4 regions of the Geodermatophilus sp. SYSU D00700 genome follow, and region 2 is predicted to be linked to each of the others. Evidence: predicted binding sites of a transcription regulator. Region 2 holds the regulator's gene; each other region holds the start of a gene.

Region 1 (5,024 bases), on a different contig from region 2:
TCTCGTCGGTGGTCGTCCGCCGGGCCGGCCCACCGTAGGGGTCGTGCGCCTCGGTCCGGGTGACCCGGCGACGGCGCGGAGCCCACAACGCCACCTCGAGCACGATGCCCAGGGCGCCTGCGGCCATCAGGATCCAGCCGACCACCTGCAGGTCGATGCCGCTGACGTCGACGCGCAGCGCGAAGGTGAGGACGGCGCCCAGCGCGAGCAGCACGATGGCGGTTCCGAGACGCATCGCGGTTCCCTCCCTGCGGCGGGGCCACACCCTCGGGGCTCCCCGGGGTCCGCCCGCCGCGGCGCCCGGGTGCCCCGGCGCCCCGGCGGTGAACCGGTCGCGGGCCCGGGATGACCCGAACGGGTGGCCGCGCTGGTCCGAGTCGTGCACTTCCGCGGACGTGCCCGACCTCAGAGCATCGTGCGGAGGCGCTCGCGGCGGGCGCGCAGCACGTCCACCGACGCCGAGGCCGACGGCGGGCCGGGCACGTGCTGGCGCAGCTGGGTGTGCACCACGGCGTGCGGCGTCGACGTCTTCGCCGACACCCGGCTGACCAGGCGGTTGATCTCCCGCCGCAGCTCGGCGGCGTCGCGCCACGACCGGCCGGCGTCGTCCTCGTCGGGGTGGTCCTCGACGATCGGCAGCTCCCCGGTGTCCTCCTCGTGCACCCGCTGCGCGATCCGCAGCCGCAGCTCGTCGTCGCGCTTGGCCAGCAGCGACGCCGTCTGCTCGGCGGTGAGCAGGCCGGGGATGCCGAGGAAGTCCTCGTCCTCCGGCGCCACCGCCAGCGGCCCGCCGGCCTCGCCGGTGTGCGCCGTCCCCCCGTGCAGCACGTGCGCGAACCGGGCGTCGGCCTCCAGCGCCTCCCACTGCTTGAGGCCCACCGCCTCGCGCTCCTTGGGCGGCAGGGGGTCGAGGTCGAGCGCCTCGGGGTCGGCCGCCTTGGGCGGCGGCATGACGTGGTTGCGCTCCTTCTCCAGCGACGCCGCCAGCCCCAGCAGCGGCCGGACGGCGGGCAGGAACACCGTGGCGGTCTCGTGCGGGGCCCGGGAGCGGACGACGCGGCCGACGGCCTGGGCGAAGAACAGCGGCGTCCGGTAGGAGGTCATCCACGCCAGGACGGCGGCGCGCGGCACGTCGACGCCCTCGGAGATCATCCGCACGCAGACGGCGATCCGAGCCGAGCCGGCCGCGAACCGCTCGATCTTCTTCGACGCCTTGGGGTCGTCGGAGAGGATGAGCTCGGGCGCCTTGCCGGTGATCCGCCTGACGATCCGGGCGTAGGCGCGGGCGTCGTCCTGGTCGCTGGCCAGCACGAGCCCCGCGGCGTCGGGCATGCCGTTCTCGCGCAGGTGGGTGATCCGCTCGTCCATCGCGGCGATGACGTGCGGCACCCACTGGCCCTTGGGGTCGAGCGCGGTGCGCCAGGCGGCCATCTCCACCGAGCGGGTGCCGGCCTCCGACAGGGAGGCGGCGACCACCTCGCCGGCCGAGTTCCGCCAGCGCGAGGTGCCGGTGTAGGCGGCGAAGACGACCGGCCGGACGACGCTGTCGGCCAGCGCCTCCTTGTAGCCGTAGGTGTAGTCGGCGCGGCTGACCAGCCCGGCGCCGGCCTCCCCGGCGTCGCCCTCGAAGCCGTCCTCCTCGTAGCGCACGAAGGGGATCCGCTCGTCGGGCTTGGTGCGGAAGGGCGTCCCGGTCAGGCACAGCCGGCGGGCGGCGAAGCCGTAGGCCTCCTCGATCGCCTCACCCCACGACAGGCCGTCGCCGGCGTGGTGGACCTCGTCGAGGATCACCAGCGTCTTGACGGCGGTGGCGCGGGCGGCGTGCAGCATCGGCTTGCCGGCCACCTGCGCATACGTCGTCACGTAGCCCTGGGTGCCGGCGCGCACCGGGCCGACGGCGTTGGTCAGGCCGGGGTCGAGCACGATGCCCATCCGGTCGGCGGCGTCGGCCCACTGCAGCCGCAGGTGGTCGGTCGGGCAGACGACGATCACGCGGGCGACCTCGCGCCGCTGCAGCAGCCGCGAGGCCAGCGTGAGCGCGAAGGTCGTCTTCCCCGCGCCCGGCGTCGCGGTGACGAGGAAGTCCTTGGGGGCGGCCTCCTCGTAGCGCTCGAGGGCGGCCTGCTGCCACGCCCGGAGCGGTCGGCTGGTCGTCTGCGGGGCGACCGCCCCGGCCCGTGCTGCACTCGCCATCTCGGGGCTCATCCTGCCTGCGGCGGAGGAGACACGCCCAACCGGCCGCCTCCCGCGCGCCTCCCGTGCGACCACGTATACGGGCCGGTCCGTACGCGTCTGACCTGCGCCTTCGTTGTGGCGGCCGACGGTGGGGTGGTGCGCCTCACACGCCGGTCGGACCGGTCCGTCCCGTCGCGGCGGTCACGGTCAGCCGGAGGCGCGCCCCTCGCCGTGGACGAGCCGCAGGTGCGGTCCGGTGGGCACGTCCGCCCGCGGGTCGGGGACCTCGGGCAGGCCGGCCGCGCGCCGCACCCGGTTCTCCGGGACGTCGAGCGCGCGGGCGAGGTGAGCGGCCATCCAGGGGCTGATCAGGGCCCAGCCGCGGGTGTGCGCGATCCGTTCGAGCACCTCCGGCGCGACGGCGCCGCGGGCCCGGCGGGAGGCCTCGACCACCGACCCGCCCAGCTCCCACAGCCGTCGCCGGACGAGTTCCTGGAGGTCCTTCGTGGTCACCCGAGGACGATAGGACGACCGGGCCGGTGGTGGCAGGCTGGTCGTTCGTCCTGGCGCTGATCAGGGCTGGTTCCTGGTCCCGGCGACGGGCTGGCCGTTCTGGTTTCTGCAGCCCCGCCGGTCGTGTTGTGGTCCGCGCCGATCGCTTCCTGGCCGCGAGGCGCTGACCTGGACTTTCTCGACAGGCGCCTTGTGCGACTTCGCAATCGAACGTATGATCGAATAGGTGGCGGGAGTCCTGGCGGTCGACGAGCCCCTGGTGGGGTGGGCGTCGGGGCCGCTGGGGGCGGTGCAGGCCGCCGACCGGGAGATCGCCCGGCAGACCGCGCTGCGGGCCCGGGCGGTGGCCGCGTTCGCCGCCACCCGTCCCGCCTCCGTCGACCGGCAGCCGGGCTCGCCGGGGGCGATGTCGGCCGACCGGTGGGCGGCGCGGGCTGAGGTACTGCGGCCGGTGAGCGAGTGGGCCACCGACGAGCTGGCGGTCGCGCTGGCGCTGTCGGCCCAGGCGGCGCAGCTGCTGCTGGAGCGGTCGCTGACCCTGGTGCACCGGCTGCCGGGCACGCTGGCCGCGCTGGAGTCCGGGGCGCTGCACGTGGGGCACCTGGGCCCGCTGATCGACAAGGTCGCCCCGATCACCGACGACGCCCTGCGCGCCGCGATCGAGCGGGAGCTGCTCGCGTGGGCCGCCGGGCGGCACACCACGCCGGCGCAGCTGGGCGCCAAGGCCCGCCGGGAGCTGCTCACGCGCACCGCCCGCACCGCCGCCGATGACCTGCTGCGCGCGGTGCGCCGGCGCGGCGTGGATGCCCGCCCCGACCGGGTCGAGGGGATGAGCGTGGTCTCGGCACTGCTGACCACCCCGGAGGCGGCCGCGCTGGTCGCCGCTCTCGGTGCCTGTGCCGACGCGCTGCCCGCCGACGGCCGCAGCCGGGGGCAGAAGATGGCCGACTGCCTGCTGGACCTGGTGCTCCGCCCGGGCGAGTCCGGGCTGCCGCCGGTGCAGGTGACCCTGACCGTGGTCGCTCCGGTGGGCGCGCTGCTCGGCGGCGACCAGCCGTGTGAGGTCGACGGGCAGGTGGTCCCGGCCGAGCTGGTCCGGGCGCTGCTGGCCGCCCTCACCGGCCACCGGGCCGACACCGCCGCGACCGACACCACGGCGACCGACACCACGGCGGCCGACACCACCGCGGCCGATGGCGAGGCGGCCGATGGCGAGGCGACCGGCACCACCGCGGCCGACACCGAGCCAGCCGGCACCGACACGGCCCTGGGGGTCGATGCGGTCGGAGCCGGGGCGCCCCTCACCGAGGACGAGCACTTCGCCCGGTGGGCCGAGGAGCTGGAAGCGCGGATCCTGGCCGGGGAGTTCGATGCCCGCCCCGGGCCCTGCTACCTCGACGAGGACCTGCCACCGGACGATCCGCCCGACGCGCACGACACGGCCGACGCCGACGCCGACGCCGATGAGGTGGCCGCACCGGACCCCGATGGCTGGTGGGCGCGCGCCGACCGCGCCGTCGACCAGGCGAGCACCGCCCTGCTCGGGCTCGAGCGCGCCCTCGGTCACGCCCGCCGCACGGTGGCCACCGCGCAGCGCGCCGACGCCGCGGACGAGGCCACCTGGGCACGCAGCGCGGCCGGCCGGATCACCACCGCCCCCGACGTCTTCACCCAGCTGGCCGCGGCCACCGACACCGCCCGCGCCGACCTCGCCGCGCTGCTCGCCGCCACCGCCGGGGGCGGGCTGGCCGACCGGCCCCGGATCGCGCTCACGCACGCGGCCGGCGGTGCGCTGCTGGCCCTCACCGACCTGCCCGCCCTGCACCGCGCCCACCGACGCGGCCACGGCCTGGCCGCTCCCGGACCCGCCGCCGGCTACCGGCCCAGCGCCGCCCTCGACCGGCACGTCCGCGCCCGCGACCGCCGCTGCCGCTTCCCCGGCTGCCGCCGCCCCGTGCCCCGCGCCGGCGAGCTCGACCACGCCACCCCCTGGCCGGCCGACCCCACCACCGCGGCCAACCTCACCGGCTACTGCACCGGCCACCACCGCGGCAAGCACCAGGCCCCCGGCTGGCGCCACGTTCTCGCCCCCGACGGCACCCTCACCGTCACCACACCCACCGGGCTCACCGCCGCCACCACCCCACCGCCCTACTGACGGGTGACCGGCTTCAGGACCGGGCGGTCGAGCCGATGGTCCACAGCGTGATCATCGCCAGCCGCGAGGACATCGCCGAGATGCTCTGGCTCCGGGACGAGCCGGACCTGGCCCGCGCCGTGCTGGACACGGACGACGCGACGTACCGGCGCATCATGGAGGTCGCCGCGCGCCCGGG
Region 2 (5,024 bases):
TGGGACGTGCCGGCGGACGGCCGGATGCCACCGGCCACCACGCCTCGCCGCCCTCTGCTGTGGACCCCTCTGGGGACATCCGGTGGACACCCCGGGGATGACCTGAGGACGGCCCTGTGGAGGACTCCCTCCGTCGTGACCACTAGATGTAGGGGGACAGTAGGCCTGGCTCCACAACATCTGCAAGCCGACGCCGGGCGTGTCTCTTCCCCCGAGATGCGGTCGTGACCTCGCGGTGACCAGGCGCGACCACCTCTCCCACCCGTCACACGACACGCCGCGGCGCCCGCGCGTCCGCGCGCGGGACACGGCTGCCGGGTGTACACGCCGGCCACGACCAGGACCGCCGCCACCGCGCGGTGCCCGGCACGGCCGGGGACGCCGCCGGCGGGTCCGGGAGGGCGCGGGACGCCCGAGAGGGGTCGCTCAGACCGACGGGCGCACCGCGGGACGCCTGCCGCGCGGGTTCGGCACCAGGTCGCCCAGACGGATCGGCCGGGTGAGCAGGTCGGGCTCCGCGTCGGGAACGAGGGTGGCGCCAGAGGTGCCCACGGACACCGCGACGGGTGCCCCGGCGGACCCGGCGACGGCCGGCATCTCGGCGGTGACCGCGCGGTGCCGGCCGGCGCCGGCCGCGGAGGGAGCCCGGTGCCGGCCGGGCCCGGCCACGCCGACGGCGGGCTGCTCGGCGGTCACGTCGGCACAGTGCCGGCGGGAACGGCGCGGGCGGTCAGCAGCCGGCACGCCGACCGGGCGGACGACGGACATCGCGGCCGTGGCAGCGACCGCCGTGGCGACCGCCGGCGCCAGCGTGAGCCGGCGCTCCGGCAGCCGGACGGCGGCCAGATCGACCCAGGTCCCGGCGCCCTCGACGACGCCCGGGACCTCGGTGCGCAGTCGCACCCAGACCTCGCACGCGCCGGTCTCGTCGTGCCGCCAGCCGAGCATCGCGCCCGCGACCCAGGCGCCGTCCACGAGCACCTCGACGTCCTGCGGCGACCCGAACGACACCGCTGCCCTGCTGTTCACGGCTGCTGACACGTCCTCACCGTATGTGTTCGTTCAAGCCGAATGCGTGAGCGACCGGACACCGATGGTTGACGAACCGGGCGGGGCGGTCTCGTCACTTGTCCGAGGAGTGCTCCCGTCCCGGTCACGGCAGGCGCAGCACCTGACCGGCGACCACCGCCGAGTCGTCGAGGTCGTTGAGCTCCTCGATCGCGTCGACGACGACCCGCACGTCCTGCTCCGGGCCGGCGACCTCGCCGGCGATCGACCACACGGTGTCACCCGGCTGCACGACGACACTGCTCTCCCCGGCGAGCCGCAGGCCCTGCTCGGGAGCGAGCACCTCCCGCCCCAGGACCGCGCCGCCGACGCCCGCGGCGAGGACCAGCACGGCCACCAGGCGGCGCCCGCGGCGGGTCAGCCGCACGGGCCCGGGGGCCGGCGCCGCCGGACCGCGGCCGGCCCGGGCCGGCTCGCAGCGCACCGGCCGGCCCCCCGGCCGCGCCGGTGCCCGGCGGGTGCGGGGCGCCTCGGCGGCCGGCCCCGCGGCGGGACCGGTGGCGCGGACGGGCGCCGCGGCCGGGCGGTCGGGCACCGGCCGCAGGTGCCCGGTGATCCGCGGACCCGAGCCCGGCAGGGCCGCCCGCGGCGACGCCGGAGTGCCCTGGGCCGGGCGACGCGGAGCCGGGGGAGGTGCCTGCCGGCGCGGGGCCGCGGTCCCGCGCGCGGCCCCCTCCGCCAGCAGCGGCCGCCAGGGGACCCGGACCGCCGCGTCGAACTCCAGAACCGCCTGGTGCACGCTGCCCATGACCACTCCTCCTCGTCACCCCACCGCCGTCGAACACGCGTTCGATCGAACGTCTGTGCGATGTCTACCGCATGGGACCGACGGGGTCGACCCGACACCTCCGACGGGTTTCGAACACACGTTTGAAGTACCGGGCCCGAGGCGCTACGGTCCGATCAGCAGCCGTCCGCCCGTTCCCCCGGACGCCGGCACCTCCCGGCGTCCGGGGGCCGGGTCCTCCGGGTGGCGGGCGGGACACGAGGGCCGTGGCGACACGGCCGGCGAGGAGGAGACGTGGCGGGCACGAGCGGCACCGGCCAGGGCACGCGCGGGGGCACGGCCACCCGGCGAGGAGGCCGGCGGGGGACGGACACCGCTGCCGACGGCGCCGGGGGGCAGACCGCCGCGGTGCGGTCGTTCCCCGATCGGGGCGACGCCGGCGACGGGCTGAGCCAGCGGCAGCGCCGGGTCCTCGAGGTCATCCGCGACTCGATCGACCGCCGCGGTTACCCGCCCTCGGTCCGGGAGATCGGCGAGGCGGTGGGCCTGTCCTCGGCGTCGTCGGTCGCCCACCAGCTCTCGGTGCTGCAGAAGAAGGGATGGCTGCGGCGCGACCCCAACCGCCCGCGCGCACTCGACGTGCGGCTGCCCGGGGACACGGCCGCCGAGGGCGCACCGGCCGCGCCGGCCGCCGCCGACGGCAGCACCGCGCCCACCTACGTGCCGCTGGTCGGCAGGATCGCCGCCGGTGGCCCGGTGCTGGCCGAGCAGGCCGTCGAGGACGTCTTCCCGCTGCCGCGCGAGCTGGTCGGCGAGGGCACCCTCTTCATGCTCCGCGTCGCCGGCGACTCGATGGTCGACGCGGCGATCTGCGACGGCGACTGGGTGGTCGTGCGCCAGCAGCCCACCGCCGAGAACGGCGAGATCGTCGCCGCCATGCTCGATGGCGAGGCCACGGTCAAGACCTACAAGCGGCGCGACGGGCACGTGTGGCTGCTGCCGCACAACCCGGCCTACGAGCCCATCCCGGGTGACGAGGCCACCGTCCTCGGCCGCGTGGTGTCCGTCCTGCGCCGCGTCTGACCCACCGCCCGACCCACGCGGGCCCGGCTCCCGCCGACCGGCGCGGCAGGAGCCAGGCCCCGGGGTCGCGGGTTCAGCCGGTGGGTGGCGCGGCCGCCCGCCGGCGGCGCAGGCGGCCGCCGATCCACACCGCCACCGTGGCGACGGCGGCCGCCACCAGCCCGGCGGTGACCGGGGGGATGTCCGTGCCGCCGTCGGCGGGCGCGGTCGCCGTCGAGGTCCCCGCCGGTGACGACGACGCGGCGGCCCCGGCCGGGATCGGCACGACCGTGACGTCGCCGGGCGGTCCCTCCCCGGCGACGAGCAGCGCGGCGCCGTCGGCGGTGAACGACACCGCCTCGCCCTGCGGCGCCTCGGGCAGCGCGATGCGCACCGGCTCGCCCGCCAGCGCGGCCGGGACGTCGGACCCGGCGAGCGGCCAGACGTAGGCGTCGGTGTAGGTCCGCAGCGCGATCCGGCTGCCGTCGCGGGCGACCGCGCCCCCGGTCACCAGCAACTGGCCGGCACGCCCCACCGGGCCGCCCGGCGTCCCGGTGAGCGTGAAGGCCACGGTGCCCACGTCGGCCAGCTCGACCGTGCCGCCGTCGACCAGCGGTGCCGCCGGCCGGTAGACGTGACTGGCCCCGAGCACCTCCTTGGTGACCAGGTACGGCGTGCCGTCGGGCGCGACCAGCAGTGCCTCGGCGTCGTGCGGGCCGTCGGGATAGGTGAGCCGGTGCAGCGCCGTGGCGCCGTCGGGCCGCAGCGCGATGAGGGCGACGGTCTCCCGGGTGGCGTTGTTGTCCCCGGTGTCGGCCAGCCACACGGTGCCGTCGGGTCCGACGCCGAGGTCCTCGGGGTCGTAGGGGTCCAGCGGCGCGACGGTCTCGTCGACGACCCGGCAGGTCTGGTCGAGGACCGCGACGGTCACCCGCTCACCGCCGTCGGCGACGGCCAGCATCCGGTCGCCGACGTCGACGAGACCGGAGAGCTCCGCGAGCCGGGGGTCGGTCACCTGGCAGCGCCGTGCGGGCGTGGCCTCCTCGGCGGCCGCGGAGGCCGATGGCAGCAGGACCGGGGCGAGCCCCAGCGCGAGCCCGAGGACGGCGGCCGGTGCGCGCGGGGCGCACGCCCGCGCGCTACGCGGGAGGACGGCCGGCGCGGGCACCCGCCCAGCGTGACAGCACGACTGCGTCGAGTGCGTGCACCACGCCCAGCAGCAGGATCCCGACCGAGGCCCCGACGACCGCGTCGGTGACCCAGTGGAAGTCCAGCGAGACCATGGCGATCCCGGTGGCCACCGGCCCGACGACGCTGAGCCACCACAGCGTCCGCTGCACCGGCGGCGCGAGCCGGTACTCGACGGCCTGCCAGCGGGCCACGCCCCACATGAGCACGGCGTTGGCCACGTGCCCCGAGGGGTAGCTGGCGCCGTCGCGGTGGAAGAACGAGCCGGGATAGGCGGGCGCCGTGCGACCGGTGCCGAACTTGAACGCGTAGACCACGACGGTCAGCAGGGCGAGGGCGACGAGCACCCGCACCAGGGGCAGCAGCGTCCGCCGGCGGATGCACAGCCAGCCGACCAGGCCGGCCAGGACGACGAGGATCGTGCCCCGTCCGCCGATCTGGGTGACCGCCCAGACCGGCCAGTAGGCCGGGGAGTCGCGCAGCCCCCACTGGCTGACGATCTCGGAGACCTCGAGGTCGAGCCGCTCCAGGACACCCCGGCTGAGCAGGTCGACGGTGACGCCCACGGTCACCACGAGCGACAGGATCATCAGCCACCACGGCGGCCGTCCTGGGGTCACGACGGCGGGGACGGGGGCCGACGGGTCGCCGTCGGCCGGCGCTCCCCTCCCCCGACGCACCACGCCGCTGGTCACGCGGCCACGGTACCGGGCCGTGACCCGGCCGTGACCTCGCCGCGGGGGACGGCGAGCCGCCCGGGTGACCGGCGGGCAGCCCGTCACCCGGGCGGGCGAGCGCCGCGGCCGGTCAGCCGACCGGGACGGCGAACCGCTCCAGCGCCGCGGCCAGGCCGCCGTCGACCCGCGCACTCAGCCGGGTGCCGTCCGCCTCGTGCTGCTCGCTCAAGACCTCGCCGTCGCGGTGGACGCGGGCCACCAGGTCGCCGCGGTCGTAGGGCACGAGCACCTCGACCTCGACG
Region 3 (5,024 bases), on a different contig from region 2:
CAGGCCGGACTCCTCGACGTAGCCGTTGCCGCCGAGGACCTCCATGGCCTCACCGACGACGGCGGGGGTCCGCTTGCACACGAGGAACTTGGCCGCGGCGCCCGCCAGCCGGAGGAACGCCGTCTCGCCGGCGTCGACCGCGGCGGCCAGCCGGATCGCCAGCGCCGTCGCGGCCTCGCTCTCGACGGCGAGATCGGCGAGGACGTTCTGCATGAGCGGCTGGTCGGCGAGCGGGGCGCCGAACGCGCGGCGGTGGCGGGCGTGGTGCAGCGCCTGGGTCAGCGCCGCGCGGACGGTGGCCGCGGAGCCGATGACGCAGTCGAGCCGGGTGGCGTTGACCATCTCGATGATCGTCGGGACCCCGCGGCCGGGGTCGCCGACCAGCCAGCCGGTGGTGCCGTCGAACTCGACCTCGCTGGAGGCGTTGGCGCGGTCGCCGAGCTTGTCCTTGAGCCGCTGGAGGCGGAAGACGTTGCGGCTGCCGTCGGGGAGCACCCGGGGGACGAGGAAGCAGGACAGCCCCTCCGGCAGCTGGGCGAGCAGGAGGAAGAGGTCGCTCATCGGGGCGCTGGTGAACCACTTGTGGCCGGTGAGCGCGTACGTCCCGTCGGCGGCCGGCGCGGCACGGGTGGTGTTGGTGCGGACGTCGGAGCCGCCCTGCTTCTCCGTCATGCCCATGCCGGCCACGAGGCCGGGCTTGGCAGCGGGATCGGTCAGGCCGGGGGCGTAGCCGGTGCCGGTGAGGCCCGGTCCGTAGCGGGCCGCCAGGTCCGGGGCGGCGCGCAGCGCGGGGACGGCGGCGTAGGTCATCGTCACGGGGCAGCCGTGACCGGCCTCGACCTGGGTCCAGGCGAGGTAGCCGACGGCGCGGCGGACGTGCGCGTGCCGGTCGCCGGCGTCGGCCGCGGCCCAGGCGGTGCCGGCCAGGCCGTGGGCGAACGCGGTCCGCATGAGCTCGTGCCAGGCCGGGTGGAACTCGACCTCGTCGATCCGGTGCCCGTAGCGGTCGTGGGTGCGCAGGACGGGGCGGTTCTCGTCGGCCAGCCGGCCCCACTCGCGCGCCTGCTCGCTGCCCGCCAGCCGGCCCAGGTCGGCCAGCGACGCGAGCGTGGCCTGGTCCGCGTGCCGGAGGCAGGCCTCGGCGAGCACCGCGTCCCCGGCGATCGGGTCGAACCCGGCCAGCGGCGGGACCTGGTTGGTGACCTCGTGCGTCGCGCTCACGGCGGGCACCGTACGACCCCCCGCGCCGGCCCGGTCCACACCCCGCGCCGGCGTCGTCGTCCGGGTACGCAGGCCGACCCGCCGTTCCACGTGGAACGGCGGGTCGGCGGGTGTCCGTGGTCGGCGGCCGGGTTCAGGCGGCGGTGGGCATCGGAGGGCCGAGGCAGGCGGTGATCTCCGATCCGTCCGGCCGGTACGTGCGCCATCGCCCGTCCGGTTGCCGTTCGACGCGGAACCCGTGGTGGACCTTGGTGTGGTGCCGCTCGCACAACAGCGCCGAATTGTCGAGTGAGGTCTCGCCGCCGTCGATCCAGTGCACCAGGTGGTGCACGTCGGCCCAGTGACTCGGGGCGTCACAGCCGGCGAACACACAGCCCCCGTCGCGCAGCTCGACCGCGCGCCGCAGCTGCCGGCTGACCAGTCGCCGGCTGCGGCCCAGGTCGAGCGGCACCCCGTCGGGCCCGAACACCACCCGGGAGATCTGCCCGTCGCAGGCCGGCCACCGCGCCCGGGCGGCGAAGATGGTGGCCCCGAAGCCCATGGCGGCGGCGCCGGGCCCGGTGGCCGGGTCGGCCAGGTCGTCGAGGTCCACCCGGACGGCCACGCGCGGCTTGACGGTGCGCAGCACCGGGAGGGTGCCCGCCGCCAGCGTGGTGTCGGCCCACTGCACCCAGGCATCCCCCAGCCGCTGCGCTCTGGTGCGCCGGTCGCCGGCGGGCCGGTCGGCCTGCACGTGGGACTCGAGGGCGGTCTGCACCTTCTCCCCACCCACGGCATCCAGGTGGCCGCGGAAGCTCACGCTGCCATCGGCGTGCCTGACCACCGTCAGCGACCGACCCTCGGTCGGATCGGGCTCGAGCCCGTCCGGGTCGAGGCGGGCCAGAAGGCCGGCCACCGTGCCGGCCAGCTCGCTGTGGGTCTGCAGACCGGCGGCGACGGCGAGCGCGGCGTCGATCTCGGCCAGGTCGACGTCCTGCGCGGCGGCGCGGGCCAGGTTGGCCGGCGTGGCCACCTGCGCGATCTCGGCGGCCCGCCCGGCGGTGGTGGTGCCGGCGGCGAACCCGGCGGCGACGGCAGGCAGGTGCTCCAGCGCGCGGCCGGTGTGCACCAGCTTGGATGCCTCCGCCGAGGCCAGGTGCCCGTGTCCGCGCAGCCACGACTGGACCGTCTTGTGCCCGTCGAACTCCGCGGCGCCGGCCAGCTCGGCCTGGCGCACGGTGCGGGCCAGCTCGGCGGCCAGCCGGTTCTGCGCGACCAGCAGGGCCCGCAGCCGCTCGTTGAGTTGCGGGCCGAACATGGCGGTCAGGTCGTCGTCGGCGAGTACGTCCAGCGCTGTCCGCAGCTCGTCCACGACACCCCCCCCCACGACTCGATCGCGTGTTCGAAGACTACCGCACGGATGAGCCCGTGGCGAGCCGAATGTGCAGGTCAGCGGCTTGTCCACAGATCTCCGTCGGCACTTGACGCGACCGGGAACGGTCAGTCGAGCGGCCGGACCAGGCGGCTGATCGCCACCTGGGCCAGCGGCGCGTAACCGACCACGACGGGCAGCGGCCCGGTGATCCGCAGGCCGGTGGTGCTGCCGCCGTCGGGACCGTCGGACACCCAGTGCAGGAGGTACAGCCGCACCGGGCCGGCCCTCACCGTCCACGCCCACCGTCGAGCGGCCTCGTCCACCGACTCGACGGCGAACGGCAGGCTCACCCCGGCGGGCCCCCGCACCCGCCCCGTCACCCCGGCGGCCAGCCGCGGGACCGGCACCTGCACGCCGGTGATCTGCGGCGCCCAGGTCGGCCACCGCGCGGGCTGCGCGTAGCGCTCCCACACCTCGGCCGGCGGCTCCGGCCCGGTGGCGTGCAGGGTCAGGGCGGTCACGGCGCCTCCTCGACCAGCGGGACCCGGCACTGCACGACGACGGCGAGCAGGCCGTCGGCGGTACCGGACGCGTGCTCCTCCCCCGGCTCCCACACCGCCGCCTCACCGGTCGCCAGCGGGCGCCGGGCGCCGTCCGCCCCCGACACCCAGCCGCTGCCCTCGACGGCGAGGAAGGGCTGCCAGAGGCGGGTCGGGTGGCGGCCGACCGTGCCGCCGCGTGCCAGGCGGACGACGTCGACGGCGACCGCGTCCTGCAGCCCCCCGACGAGCGCGGCCCGCACCAGCGACGCGCCGGCGCTGCCGAACTCCGTCAGCGGACGGGCGGGCGTCCTCGACACCCTCACGCCGGCGGACCGCCGATGAGCAGCTGCCGCAGCAGGTGCAGCGCCAGGACCACCGCCCGCTCGCGCACCGCCGTCCGCGACCCCGGCAGCCGCACCGACCTCGCCCGGGTCCCCGACGGCCCGATGACGCTCAGGTGCACGGTGCCCACGGGCTTCTCCGGTGTCCCGCCGCCGGGACCGGCGATGCCGGTGATGCCCACGCCGACGTCGGCACCGAAGCGTGCCCGCGCGCCCTCCGCCAGTGCCTGCGCCACCTGCGGGCTCACCGCGCCGAACTCGGCGAGCATCTCCCCCGGCACGCCGACGAGCTGCTCCTTCGCCGAGTTGGCGTAGGAGGTGATCCCGCCGAGCACCCACGCCGACGACCCCGCCCGCTCGATCAGCCGGGCCACCAGCAGGCCGCCGGTGCACGACTCGGCGGTGGCGATCGTGAGCCCCTGGCCGAGCAGCGCGTCCGCGACCAGGTCGTCCAACGTCGGGCCGGTGGAGAAGAGCGTGGCCGCGTAGTCCTCGGCCAGCACCGCGGCCAGCCGGTCGTAGGCCGGCTGTGCCTCGGGCGGGAAGCGGGTGACGATCTCCAGCTCGCCCTCGCGCAGGCAGGTGGTGATCTCCAGCCCGTCGAGCTCGGCCTCGTGCTCGCGCAGCGTGGCGGCGAGCTGGGCCTCGAGCGTGCCCCACAGCCGCACGGTCTCCTGCCGCACCTCGGTGGCCCCGGCCAGCGCCGCCCGCACCGGTGCGGCGGCCAGCGCCGCCGGCCACATGCCCTGCAGCTCCGACGGGGGCCCGGGCAGCACGACGACGACCGGCCCGGTGCGCCCGTCCGCCGGCGGGACGACGAGGCCCGGGGCGGTGCCCACCGGCTCGAGCACGGTGGCGCCCGCCGGGACCATCGCCTGCTTGCGGACGCCGGCCGCCGTCGCCTCGGGGTCGGCCCGCCAGCCACGGCGGGCCATCAGCCGCTCCACGATCGCGGCGACCCGCTGCTCGAGGTCGGGGTCGACGGCGAGCCGGCGGCCCTGCACCTCGCCGACGAGGGCGGCGGTCAGGTCGTCGGCGGTGGGTCCGAGCCCGCCGGTCGTGATGACCAGGTCGACGCCGGCCGAGGCGAGGTACCCCAGCGCCCCGCGCATGTCGTCGGGCCGGTCGCCGACCACGAGGACGGCGCCGACGTCGACGCCGGCCTGCCGCAGCTCCTCGGCCAGCCAGGGCCCGTTGCGGTCGGCGACCCGTCCGGTCAGGACCTCGGTGCCGGTGACGACGATGCCCGCGCGGGTGACCACCGCCCGACCCTAGAAGGACCCCCGTGCTCCCCGCCGCTCGCGAGCTGGCAGCCGGACCCGTTGATCCGCCGCCGAGTGAGCGGTTGTCGCCGCCCGACGAGGCGTGTCGGCGCGTGTCGTCGACCGCGAGTGCTCACTCGGGTCGCCAGGGCGCGGCGCGGTCGGACGGCGAGGGCGGAGACCGAGGGCCCCGACGGCCGGACCCGCCGACCCACCTCCGCGGCCCCGCGGACCGCCCCGGTTAGCGTGCAGGGGAGGGCCCGACCCGGTCCACCGCCGACCGCCTGGAGGAACGACCGTGACC
Region 4 (5,024 bases), on a different contig from region 2:
AGCCGCTCAACCACCTCGCCGGCCACCACGCCTTCCTCTCGCTGCCCGACGGCGGGACCAAGCCGTTCTCCCTGGCCTCGGCCCCCGAGGACCCGCAGGTGCTGATCGGCACCCGGCTCGCCTCGGGCAGCCGGTTCAAGCGGGCGCTCACCGGGCTCTCCCCGGGCGACCGCGTCCGGCTGCGCCGGCCGCTGCAGCGATCGGCCCTGGCCGATACCGCCGACGACGTCGTACTGCTCGCCCAGGGCGTCGGGGTGACACCGCACCGGGCGCTGCTGCGCCACCTCGCGGCGACGGGCGCCCGGCGCCGCGGAACGCTGGTCCACGTCGGCCGCGACCACCCGTTCCGCGCCGACACCGAGGAGCTCGCGCACGCCGCCGTCTATCCCGGCGACCGCGCGGCCTTCGGACGGGAGCTGGAACGCCTCACCACCGACCTACCCGGCGCCACCTACCACGTGTCGGGCTCCCCGGCCTTCGTCCGCGACACCACCGCCGCGCTGTCCGCCGCGGGCATCCCGCGCCGCCAGGTCCGCCGGGAGGCCTTCCGTGGCTACTGACCCGCCCGCCGTCGTCGCCGAGGGGCTGGTGCGCCGGTTCGGCAGTGGACCGGACGCGGTGACCGCCGTCGACGGCGTCGACCTCGAGGTGCCCGCCGGCACCGTCGTCGGGCTGCTCGGCCCCAACGGCGCCGGCAAGACCACCGTCGTCCGGCTGCTCACCGGCCTGCTGCGCCCCACTGCCGGCACCGCGACGGTGGCCGGCGTGCCCCTCGGTCCCGACGGCGTGTCCGACGGCGCTCGACTGCGGGCGCGCATCGGCCTGGCCGGCCAGTACGCCGGGGTGGACGAGGCGCTGACCGGGCGGGAGAACCTGCGCATGTTCGGCCGGCTCGGGCACCTGACCCGGGCGTCGCGGCGGGCGCGCGCCGACGCGCTGCTCGACGCGTTCGGCCTCACCGACGCCGCCGACCGGCCGGCGCGGACCTACTCGGGAGGCATGCGACGCCGGCTGGACCTCGCTGCCGCGCTGGTGGCCGAGCCGCGGGTGGTGTTCCTCGACGAGCCCACCACGGGGCTGGACCCGCGGTCGCGCCTGGCGCTGTGGGAGGTGGTGGAGGAGCTCGCGGCCGCCGGCACGGCGGTGCTGCTGACCACGCAGTACCTCGAGGAGGCCGACCGGCTCGCCTCCTCGCTGGCGGTCGTCGACGCGGGCCGGGTGATCGCCCGGGGCACACCGGCCGAGCTGAAGGCCTCCCTGGGCGGCGGCGCGCTGCAGGTGCCGCTGGCCGACCCCGGGCGTGCGGCGGCGGCCGTGGCCGCCCTGGCCGGCCTGGGCACCGGGCCGGCCGCGGTCACCGACGGGGTGCTGCGGCTGCCGGTCGCCGATCCGGGCCCGGCACTGCCGGAGCTGGTGCGCCGGCTGGACACCGCCGGGGTCGCCATCCGCGGCGTCGGGATCTCCGAGCCCACCCTCGACGACGTCTTCCTCGCCCTCACCGGCCGCACCGCCGACCCGAGCACCCGGAGCGCAGCATGACCACCTCCCTCGTCACCGACCCCGCGCCCCGGACCGACGCGGTGGCCCGCCCGTCCGTCCTCGGCCCGCCCGCGGTGCCGGCCGGCCGGCCGGTGGTCGGCTGGGCGGTGCGCGACGCGCTGACCACCGGCTGGCGCAGCCTGGTGGGGGCGTTCCGCACGCCGCAGGTGCTGCTGTTCGCCTTGGTCCAGCCGGTGATGTTCGTGCTGCTGTTCCGGTACGTCTTCGGCGGGGCGATCTCGACCCCCGGCGTCGACTACGTCGACTACCTGCTCCCCGGGATCTTCGTGCAGACGGCCGTGTTCTCCGGTGTCGCCACCGGCGTCGGGCTCGCCGAGGACCTCGGCCGGGGTGTGGTCGACCGGTTCCGGACCCTGCCGATGGCCGGCTCCGCCGTCCTGGCCGGGCGGACCCTCGCCGACGCCGCCCGCACCGTGGTGACGCTGCTGCTCATGCTCGGCGTCGGCCTGGCCGTGGGCTACCGGCCGGACAGCGTCACGGGGGTCGTGGCCGGCCTCGGTGTCGTGCTGCTGCTGTCCTACGCGGTCACCTGGTTCTACGTGCTGATCGCACTGGCGGTGCGCAGCCCCGAGGCGGCCCAGTCGGCGGGGTTCGTGCTCACCTTCCCGCTCACGTTCGCCAGCTCGGCGTTCGTGAGCACCGAGACGATGCCGGGCTGGCTGCGCGGCTTCGCCGAGAGCCAGCCGGTCACCCTCACCGCCGACGCCGTCCGGGCACTGACCGGGGTCGGCGACGCGAGCGTCTGGCCGGCCCTGGCCTGGGCGGCCGGGCTGCTGGTCGTCCTCGCGCCGGCCGCGGCCGCCCTCTACCGGCGGGGCCGCTGAGGACGGGCTGCGGTCGTGTCTCGCCACCCCTTGCAGCCTTGACGCCGGGCTCCGCGGCCGGAGCACCGGCCAGCCGTCTGACCAGCGAGTTCGTCGTCCACAGGACTTGCTGCGATCGTCGCTCGAACGTATGATCGATCCCGTGACGGGAGTCCGGGCGGTCGACGAGCCCCTGGTGGGGTGGGCGTCGGGGCCGCTGGGGGCGGTGCAGGCCGCCGACCGGGAGATCGCCCGGCAGACCGCGCTGCGGGCCCGGGCGGTGGCCGCGTTCGCCGCATCCCGGCCGTCGTCGGCCGACCGGCCGCAAGGCTCGCCGGGAGCGATGTCGGCCGACCGGTGGGCCGCCCGTCCTGACCTGCTGCGGCCGGTGAGCGAGTGGGCCACCGACGAGCTGGCCGTCGCGCTGGCGCTGTCGACGCAGGCCGCGCAGCTGCTGCTGGAGCGGTCGCTGACCCTGGTGCACCGGCTGCCGGGCACGCTGGCCGCCCTGGAGTCCGGGGCGCTGCACATCGGGCACCTGGGCCCGCTGCTGGACAAGGTCGCCCCGATCACCGACGACACGCTGCGTGCCGCCATCGAGGCCGATCTGCTCGCGTGGGCCGCCGGGCGGCACACCACGCCGGCGCAGCTGGGCGACAAGGCCCGCCGGGAGCTGCTCACGCGCACCGCCCGCACCGCCGCCGATGACCTGCTGCGCGCGGTGCGCCGGCGCGGCGTGGATGCCCGCCCGGCCCGGGTCGAGGGGATGAGCGTGGTCTCGGCGCTGCTGACCACCCCGGAGGCCGCCGCCCTGCTCGCCGCGCTGGGTGCCTGTGCCGACGCGCTGCCCGCCGACGGCCGCAGCCGGGGGCAGAAGATGGCCGACTGCCTGCTGGACCTGGTGCTCCGCCCGGGCGAGTCCGGGCTGCCGCCGGTGCAGGTGACCCTGACCGTGGTCGCCCCGGTCGGGGCACTGCGGGGCGGGGACCAGCCGTGCGAGGTCGACGGGCAGGTGGTGCCCGCCGAGCTGGTCCGGGCGCTGCTGGCCGCCCTCACCGGCCACCGGGCCGACGCCAGTGACACCGACACCGGCGACACCGCGGCCGACACCGCGGCCGATGGCGAGGCGACCGGCACCACCGCGGCCGACACCGAGCCAGCCGGCACCGACACGGCCCTGGGGGTCGATGCGGTCGGAGCCGGGGCGCCCCTCACCGAGGACGAGCACTTCGCCCGGTGGGCCGAGGAGCTGGAAGCGCGGATCCTGGCCGGGGAGTTCGATGCCCGCCCCGGGCCCTGCTACCTCGACGAGGACCTGCCACCGGACGATCCGCCCGACGCGCACGCCACGGCCGACGCCGACGAGGTGGCCACACCGGACCCCGATGGCTGGTGGGCGCGCGCCGACCGCGCCGTCGACCACGCGAGCACCGCCCTGCTCGGGCTCGAGCGCGCCCTCGGTCACGCCCGCCGCACGGTGGCCACCGCGCGGCGCGCCGACGCCGCGGACGAGGCCACCTGGGCACGCAGCGCGGCCGGCCGGGTGAGCGCCGCCCCCGACGCGCTGACCGCGCTCACCGCGGCCACCGACACCGCCCGCGCCGACCTCGCCGCGCTGCTCGCCGCCACCGCCGGGGGCGGGCTGGCCGACCGGCCCCGGATCGCGCTCACCCACGCGGCCGGCGGTGCGCTGCTGGCCCTCACCGACCTGCCCGCCCTGCACCGCGCCCACCGACGCGGCCACGGCCTGGCCGCTCCCGGACCCGCCGCCGGCTACCGGCCCAGCGCCGCCCTCGACCGGCACGTCCGCGCCCGCGACCGCCGCTGCCGCTTCCCCGGCTGCCGCCGCCCCGTGCCCCGCGCCGGCGAGCTCGACCACGCCACCCCCTGGCCGGCCGACCCCACCACCGCCACCAACCTCACCGGCTACTGCACCGGCCACCACCGCGGCAAGCACCAGGCCCCCGGCTGGCGCCACGTCCTCGCCCCCGACGGCACCCTCACCGTCACCACACCCACCGGACTGACCGCCGCCACCACCCCACCGCCCTACTGACGGGCCCCGAAAAGCGGACCAGCCGGGAACCACACGGCCTCCGCCGACGACCAAGCACGAGAACACCCTGCGCCCTGGAGGTCCCGTGCTGCCTGTCCCCCGTCCGCTCGCCGCGCTCGTGCGGCCCCTGGCGACGGCGGTCCTCGCCCTCGGCCTCGTGATGGCCGTCCCGGGCACTGCCTCGGCGCACACCGCCCTGCGCGCCACCGAGCCCGCCGCCGACAGCACCGTGACGAGCACCCCGCAGGCGGTCACCCTCACCTTCAGCGCGAGCGTGCTCGGCGGCGAGGTCGCAGTGACCGGCCCCACCGGGACGCCCGTCGGCGCCGGCCCGGTGGTCCACGACGGCGCCGTCCTGACCGCGCCCGTCACCCTGGTCGCAGCGGGCCGGCACACGGTCACCTGGTCGGCCGTCGCCGACGACGGCCACACCCTGGACGGCACCTTCGCGTTCGAGTACGCCCCCGCCACTCCCCCGCCGGCGACCGCGCCGACCACCTCCGCCCCGACGTCCTCGGCCCCCACGACCGACCCGACGAGCACCGCGGCCAGCCCGACGGCCGACGGGACGCCGTCGAGCGCCGAAACCGACACGGCGTCCGCGG

What was found. Region 2 encodes LexA, which represses DNA repair genes until DNA is damaged. Its sites were predicted from a motif close to TCGAACANNTGTTCGA; they were not measured.
Region 1: a site for LexA is predicted at 2,895-2,910, ahead of ACI79V_RS05565 (DUF222 domain-containing protein). Genes of this name have one in related genera too.
Region 3: a site for LexA is predicted at 2,591-2,606, ahead of ACI79V_RS02205 (DUF222 domain-containing protein). Genes of this name have one in related genera too.
Region 4: a site for LexA is predicted at 2,507-2,522, ahead of ACI79V_RS01665 (DUF222 domain-containing protein). Genes of this name have one in related genera too.

Annotation. Positions count from the first base shown of each region.
Region 1 covers NZ_JBJGZA010000004.1:209,838-214,861, reverse strand. The annotation lists gene ACI79V_RS05580 (DUF6458 family protein) at 1-235, opposite strand, end outside; gene ACI79V_RS05575 (DEAD/DEAH box helicase) at 406-2,193, opposite strand; gene ACI79V_RS05570 (hypothetical protein) at 2,383-2,688, opposite strand; gene ACI79V_RS05565 (DUF222 domain-containing protein) at 2,915-4,846, shown strand; gene ACI79V_RS05560 (hypothetical protein) at 4,894-5,024, shown strand, end outside.
Region 2 covers NZ_JBJGZA010000027.1:43,019-48,042, forward strand. The annotation lists gene ACI79V_RS17550 (hypothetical protein) at 427-1,041, opposite strand; gene ACI79V_RS17555 (LysM peptidoglycan-binding domain-containing protein) at 1,154-1,816, opposite strand; gene lexA (transcriptional repressor LexA) at 2,090-2,878, shown strand; gene ACI79V_RS17565 (hypothetical protein) at 2,952-4,025, opposite strand; gene ACI79V_RS17570 (phosphatase PAP2 family protein) at 3,997-4,740, opposite strand; gene hflX (GTPase HflX) at 4,853-5,024, opposite strand, start outside.
Region 3 covers NZ_JBJGZA010000002.1:103,465-108,488, forward strand. The annotation lists gene ACI79V_RS02200 (acyl-CoA dehydrogenase family protein) at 1-1,221, opposite strand, end outside; gene ACI79V_RS02205 (DUF222 domain-containing protein) at 1,355-2,572, opposite strand; gene ACI79V_RS02210 (SRPBCC family protein) at 2,701-3,096, opposite strand; gene ACI79V_RS02215 (hypothetical protein) at 3,093-3,440, opposite strand; gene ACI79V_RS02220 (competence/damage-inducible protein A) at 3,437-4,720, opposite strand; gene ACI79V_RS02225 (hypothetical protein) at 5,019-5,024, shown strand, end outside.
Region 4 covers NZ_JBJGZA010000001.1:351,001-356,024, forward strand. The annotation lists gene ACI79V_RS01650 (FAD-dependent oxidoreductase) at 1-560, shown strand, start outside; gene ACI79V_RS01655 (ATP-binding cassette domain-containing protein) at 550-1,539, shown strand; gene ACI79V_RS01660 (ABC transporter permease) at 1,536-2,384, shown strand; gene ACI79V_RS01665 (DUF222 domain-containing protein) at 2,527-4,419, shown strand; gene ACI79V_RS01670 (copper resistance CopC family protein) at 4,505-5,024, shown strand, end outside.